DNA from 2 places in the Enterococcus sp. PLH-Efm8 genome. Region 2 is predicted to be linked to the other one. Evidence: predicted binding sites of a transcription regulator. Region 2 holds the regulator's gene; the other holds the start of a gene.
What was found. Region 2 encodes NrdR, which represses ribonucleotide reductase genes. Its sites were predicted from a motif close to ACACNATATATNGTGT; they were not measured.
Positions count from the first base shown of each region.

Region 1: a site for NrdR is predicted at 1,858-1,873, ahead of ACIFUW_RS01065 (deoxynucleoside kinase). Genes of this name have one in related genera too.

Region 1 covers NZ_CP172568.1:212,837-216,259, reverse strand. Annotated here, with positions in the region: gene ACIFUW_RS01075 (pentapeptide repeat-containing protein) at 1-187, shown strand, start outside; gene ACIFUW_RS01070 (magnesium transporter CorA family protein) at 189-1,094, opposite strand; gene ACIFUW_RS01065 (deoxynucleoside kinase) at 1,179-1,838, opposite strand; gene mvk (mevalonate kinase) at 2,154-3,098, shown strand; gene mvaD (diphosphomevalonate decarboxylase) at 3,091-3,423, shown strand, end outside.
Region 2 covers NZ_CP172568.1:1,507,558-1,510,980, forward strand. Annotated here, with positions in the region: gene ACIFUW_RS07530 (replication initiation and membrane attachment family protein) at 1-1,131, opposite strand, end outside; gene nrdR (transcriptional regulator NrdR) at 1,154-1,645, opposite strand; gene ACIFUW_RS07540 (hypothetical protein) at 1,957-2,289, opposite strand; gene coaE (dephospho-CoA kinase) at 2,341-2,970, opposite strand; gene mutM (DNA-formamidopyrimidine glycosylase) at 2,934-3,423, opposite strand, start outside.

The sequences.
Region 1 (3,423 bases), 1.3 Mb from region 2:
CCTTTTTTTGTCTGACAATCAGTTAACCGGTTCGAACTGGTTTCGAACTTCTCTGAAGGGATTAGACTTTACGACTAATTTCTTCACAACAATCGCTTTATCTCAAGATTCTTTGGCGGGACTAATCGTCAATCAAGAGCAAGCACTTGTGATCGCCCAAGCCCTTGGTTTGCAGATCAAAGACTAGATCAACGAATCCGCCGCCACAGTGCAATAAGCATCCAAATAGATAAGACCAAACTGATGATCAAGGCGATTTCCCATCCGAAAACGGAATGGGTAAAGGGTAACTGGAGATTCATTCCGAAGAATCCTGTCACAATAGTTGGAACGGTCAAGATCAGCGACCAGACCGTCAAAAATTTCATCGTGTCATTCAAGTTGTTATTCAGCAAATTATTATAAGTGCCAGAGAGCTGGTCTAAAATCTGCGAAGCTAAGTTCGTCATTTCAACTGCTTGTCGTGCTTCGATCAGTGCATCGTCCAACTCTTCTTTTTCCTTTTCTGACAACTTGCGATAAATAGCCAGTGCCTTGATTTGTTCTAAAAGTACTACATTTTGTTTTGTTCCTGTAACTAAGTAAACCAAACCGATCTCTAAATCTGAAAGTTGCAGCAGATTCTTGTTCGTTGTTTTTTCTCTTAATTTCAGATTAAGCCGCTGACGTTCACTATTCACTTCCTCGATTAAAGGAAAAAAGGAATCAGAAATCAAAAACAATGTACGAAACAATAAACTGTATACACTCATGTCTGGCATCCGTTCCAAAAGCGATCGAATTAGTCGAATCACGTACTCGGTATTCGGCGTGGTAAATGTAAACAAACCGTCTTCTTTTAAAATAAAAGCGATAGGACTAGTTTCATAATGATTATCGACTTTTTGCTGGTGCGGAACATTTGATACAAGCAGTAACGCTTCATCAAAAGAATCGTACTCTACGCGCGCCCGTTCATTTTTATCTAGAGAATAAGTCAGCATCTCGTCACTAATGCCATATTCTTCTTTTAAGTTTTTAACAGCTAGCACATCGTTTTGCTGTACATTGATCCAAAAATTACGGTCTTGATTAAAATAGTGTTTTTCCCGCATACTCTATCCTCCTGACATTTGTTTCCAGTATAAAGAAAAAAGTCGCTCAAATAAAGGTTTACCCTTTATTTGAGCAACTGTAAATCAAATGGATACTTTGGTTTGGCGAATCTCTGCTAATTTTTCTTCGATCATTTTCAAGACTTCTTCTTTTGCTTGAGGATCTTCCACAAAATTATAGCGGTCTCCATCGATTTGGATTTTTGGACTTTCTTTGTATTCTTCATACCATTGATCATAACGTCTGTTCAATTCTTTGTAATAATCGTATAGACTTGGGTCAAAGGACAATTGTTCATACGAACGACCACGTTTTTCGATACGCTCTAACATCGTATCAAAAGATACACGAATATGAACTAATAAATCCGGATGTTTTTTATGGGCAGCATAGGGAAGTTCTTCCATCATGTTTTCCAGCAGTTCATCATACACACAAACTTCTGTTTCTGTTGCTCTTCCTAGATCTGCATTTAGATGGAAAAGCAGTGAATCTTCATAAATCGAACGGTCCAATACATTATTGTCATCTTTCATTGCTTGTTTGATGCTTGCAAAACGTTTATTCAAAAAATAAATTTGCAGCAAAAAAGCATACTGTTCAGGGTTTGCATAAAATAAGGGCAAGACTTCATTATCATCAATCGATTCATAAAATGCCTGACTATCAAAGTGTTCAGCCATCATTTCTGTTAAACTTGATTTTCCGGCACCAATTGTACCTGCTAAAACGATCACGCTCATTTACCTCCAGCTCACTTCATCACTAAATATTGTGTTTAACTCCAACCTTTTTTAAATATACCCCCAATATCTAGTAGTGTCAATTGTATTTTTTCTAGTCAAAGAAGAAAAAAAGTCAAAAAATTCTTAAGAAAAAAGTGTTTTTTCTTTAGAAAACGTATTCTTAGTTTTACTTCTGAGATGGTTTTAGTAAAATAAAGGAGGAATGTTTTTTGAGACCCTTAGTGGACAAAAAAATTCGTGAAGCAGCGCAACTCGTTTTGGGCGCTTTATTTTTTGCTTAAAAATCACTTTTACGTGAGAAGGAGTTAGATTATGGCAAACTATGGCCAAGGAGAATCAAGCGGAAAGATCATATTGATGGGCGAGCACGCGGTTGTTTATGGAGAACCAGCGATTGCCTTTCCTTTCTATGCAACAAAAGTCACCGCATTCCTTGAAGAGCTGGATGCAATGGACGATCAACTGGTTTCTTCCTACTATTCAGGAAATTTAGCCGAAGCTCCTCATGCATTAAAAAATATCAAAAAATTATTCATTCACTTAAAAAAACAGCATGACATCCAAAAAAACTTGCAACTGACCATTGAAAGCACGATTCCTGCTGAACGTGGAATGGGATCAAGCGCTGCAGTCGCCACAGCAGTCACTCGTGCTTTTTATGATTACTTAGCATTTCCTTTGTCTCGTGAAATACTATTAGAAAATGTCCAGCTTTCGGAAAAAATCGCCCACGGTAATCCTAGTGGAATCGATGCAGCCGCTACTAGCAGCTTGCAGCCGATTTATTTTACAAAAGGGCATCCTTTTGACTACTTTTCTTTGAACATCGATGCTTTTTTGATTGTCGCTGATACAGGAATCAAAGGACAAACAAGAGAAGCCGTCAAAGATGTCGCTCACCTCTTTGAAACCCAGCCTCATGAAACTGGACAAATGATCCAAAAATTAGGATACTTGACGAAGCAAGCAAAACAAGCAATCATTGAGAATTCACCAGAAACGTTGGCACAGACAATGGATGAATCACAGTCACTTCTGGAAAAGCTGACAATCAGCAATGATTTTCTTAATCTATTGATCCAAACAGCAAAAGATACCGGGGCATTGGGTGCCAAATTAACTGGCGGTGGACGCGGTGGCTGTATGATTGCATTAGCACAAACAAAAACAAAAGCCCAAGAAATCAGTCAAGCACTTGAAGATGCGGGTGCTGCTGAAACTTGGATACAAGGATTAGGAGTACATACCTATGTTTAAAGGCAAAGCACGCGCATATACCAACATTGCTCTAATCAAATATTGGGGTAAGAAAAATGAAGAACTCATCCTTCCAATGAACAACAGCCTTTCGTTAACATTGGATGCATTTTATACAGAGACAGAAGTCATCTTTTCTGATAGCTATATGGTAGATGAATTTTATCTAGATGGCACCTTACAAGACGAAAAAGCAACAAAAAAAGTCAGTCAGTTTCTTGACCTTTTTCGTAAAGAAGCCGGCCTCTCACTAAAAGCTTCAGTAATCAGTCAGAATTTCGTTCCTACCGCAGCTGGATTAGCCTCCTCTGCCAGCGGGCTAGCT
Region 2 (3,423 bases):
TGCCCATTCATTTGCCACTGTATTTACATAACTGGCATTTAAGCTAGCATTATTCTTGATCACTAGTACATAATTCAGCAAAACATTGATCACGCTACTGGAAAGACCTGATTGAGAAACAAGATCTTGCAGTAACCAGTTTTCTTGTTTAGAAACATATCCGCCTTTTTCTGACTTGATTGCTTCCAGATATTTCATCGGTGGAATGCTCTGTGCTTCTTTTATCAGCTGAAGCGCTGCGTTTGTCAAATGTTCGTTTGACGAGGGTTCATTACTGTTTTCAGAAACCGCAACTGTTTCTTTTGTTTGCTTCACCGGACGTCTCTGCATTGCCAAAATGGCTTTTTGCAGTTCTTTTTCAGATACTTTTTGTTCACTAAAGTCATAAGATTGACTGATCAGTTCGCCAAGTGTCAATTCATCGAAACCGTAAAGCTGATGATACATGTCGACTTGTTTGATGATTGGATCATCAAGACTTGCAATATGTTTTTTTGCCAGCCAATCATTCAAAAACTGCCAATCGAATGTCGAATCTGCTTCAAGTAATGCTACTGATTCAGATTCTTCAAAAGATTTATTCAGCGATTCGATGTTTTCTTGATTAGCAGCGTACACTGCTTCATTGAAGCGATAAACATCTAAAAATTTTTTTGTGATTTTTTGATATCCCTCTGCTGTATGCCTTTTAGGTTCAAAGAATTGGGTAAGCTTCTGGAATCGTCGTTCACCAACTTTTTCCAGAAGAAGAAAAGCCAGAACAGAGTCTTTGAAAAATGCTTTAGGAATGAGTGGTTCTAACAGCTCATAAATAAAACGAGGTCCCAGATCACTATCTTCTTTAAAATAAACATCCAGTAAGCCGATTCCTTCTAGCTTTTTTCTTGCATCATAAAATTGCGGGATACCGCAGCCTAGACTACTAAGCAGATCTGCATGCATCCCTTCAGGACCTTTGCCAGATTCTTGAGAGATTTCTGATAACAGGGTGAAATAGATACTCAAGGCTTCTCCGCCGATTAGTGGCTGATAAAGATACAGCAAGGCGTTCTTGCTGTCTTCTCTCAGCGGAGCCGCTTTTCTTCCTTGGTAAATATTTTTTGGTTGAAGCTCTTTCCAAGCATTTTCCAAGGAAATGCCTCCTTTTTGTTTCTTAATTGTTTTCTTTATTATTCTCTTTATTATTTTCTTTTGCTTTATCCACGATATCTTGCAACTCTTTTAAGAAAACAGACATATCTTTGAACTGGCGATAAACACTTGCAAAACGAATATAAGCGATTTCGTCTAAATCAACTAAATCTTCCATCACATATTCACCAATTAGATTCGTCGATACTTCGTTTTCTCCGAGACTGCGTACGCGGTTTTCGACATGGTTGACGATTTGTTCCATTTGTTCCATAGCTACAGGTCTTTTTTCTGCTGAACGGATGAGTCCTCTTAAAATTTTATCGCGATTGAACTCTTCGCGTTCCCCGTTTTTCTTGATTACTAATAACGGAGCAGCTTCAATTCGTTCAAATGTAGTGAATCGGAACGAACAATTCTCACATTCGCGACGGCGACGGATCGCACGTCCATCATCTGCTTGACGGCTGTCGATTACTCGTGAATTATTATGTTGACATCTGGGACATCTCATTTTGTCTCACCTCTTGCATCGCATTTTATATAAAGGATGTGTCTTTCTTTACAACTAGTTGTATTATAACACGAAACAAATCACAAACGCGACTGTCCTACCCAAAAAACACGGATATAAGAACAATTTTTTCTACTTTCATGCGTAATTGTGTCCCCTGTCCTTACTAAATTTCAATTTTCCAATACTGATCACCTTGATTACTGAGAAATAACTTACACAAAAGCTGATTTAGTCATCTAGCACAAAAAACTTGAAGCAGATGAACACCTTCTCATCTGCTTCAAGTCACATCTCGATTTTTTACTATTTTATAACTTCTCTTCGATTCCTGTATAGTGTTTCATTCGCTGTTCCTCGATTTTTTGCTCATCGGGAATGTGGTCACTTTCTGGGAGCGGTGTTTTACTACGATCAGGTGTCGGATTTTTTCGTTCTTGAGTCAAATCTTGCCGCTTCGCTTCTTCTTCTGCCTGCTGGTCTTCTATTTCATCGATTCTTGCTTGGTACTGCTTTTCTTTTTCTTCTGCTGTTTCTGATTGCGTACGACCTTCATCGATTAGATTTTCTTTATTGAGCATCTCGCCGATTTTTTCTTTTGCGTTACCTACGACTTTATCCTTTTGATTTTTTAATGATCCCATCGCTATCCCTCACTTTCTATATACTCAGGATAGCAAAATTGACACAGATACTCAAAGAAAGCGATTAGCAAAAAGCCAATTTTCGATTTGTCCCACAAGTATTTCTTTTGTTCCATTGTTGTCGAACAAAATATCCGCACGCTGCTTTTTTTCTTCGATTGGAAGTTGACTACTAATTCTCTGCTGCGCTTGTTCTAGCGTCAGTTGATTACGTTTCATCAAACGCTGAAGCTGAGTTTCTGGCGTAGTATAAACGACAGCTACTGCATCCATATAGTGGTCATAATGACCTTCGTAGAGCAATGGGATATCTACAATTACTAAAGGATGATTGGAACTTAGAGAGGCGATTTGATCTTTTATCGCTTTTCGGATAAACGGATCTAATAGCTGATCAAGTTTTTGCCGTTTTTCCTTTGATGGAAAAACAATCATCCCAAGTTTCCCTCGATCTAGTTGCCCATCAGGCTGCAATACCTCTTGGCCAAACACTGATACAATTTTCCTCAGAGCAAGCGTTCCAGGCTCAACAGTTTCTCTGGCAATCACATCGCCATCGATCAAAGGAAATCCATGAGACTGAAAGACTTTGGCTGCCGTACTTTTACCGGTAGCTATTCCACCCGTCAAACCTAAAACAAATCCTACTTTGCGATTTTTAGCCTTTGACAATTCGGACAATAGTGCGTCCCCCTTTGTGCCACTTTTGTTTTCACGATCGGCGTTCCACAACGTATACATGGTTTGCCAGTTTGCTGATAGACATGCAGTGCTACTTGAAATCCGCCTGATTCTCCTAATGCATTCAAATAACTGCGAATCGTGGTACCTCCGGCTTCTATTGCACGATCCAAAACATCAATGATCGATAGACGTAATTGTTCTACCTCTTTGGGGCGCAGTGTGTTCGCCGGTTGTTCTGGATGGATCTTCGCTTCCCATAATGCTTCATCTACATAAATATTACCTAGACCAGTCACTAGACGTTGGTCTAGCAGCAATGGCTTGATTGCTTTGTGGGACTTTTTCAGTCCATTTGCGAAATCTGCTAATAAGAAGCTATCTGGCAAAGGCTCAGGTCCCAATTTCATGATTCCTCGGTAAGTTGCACTTGCTCCTTTTTCGACGATTGTC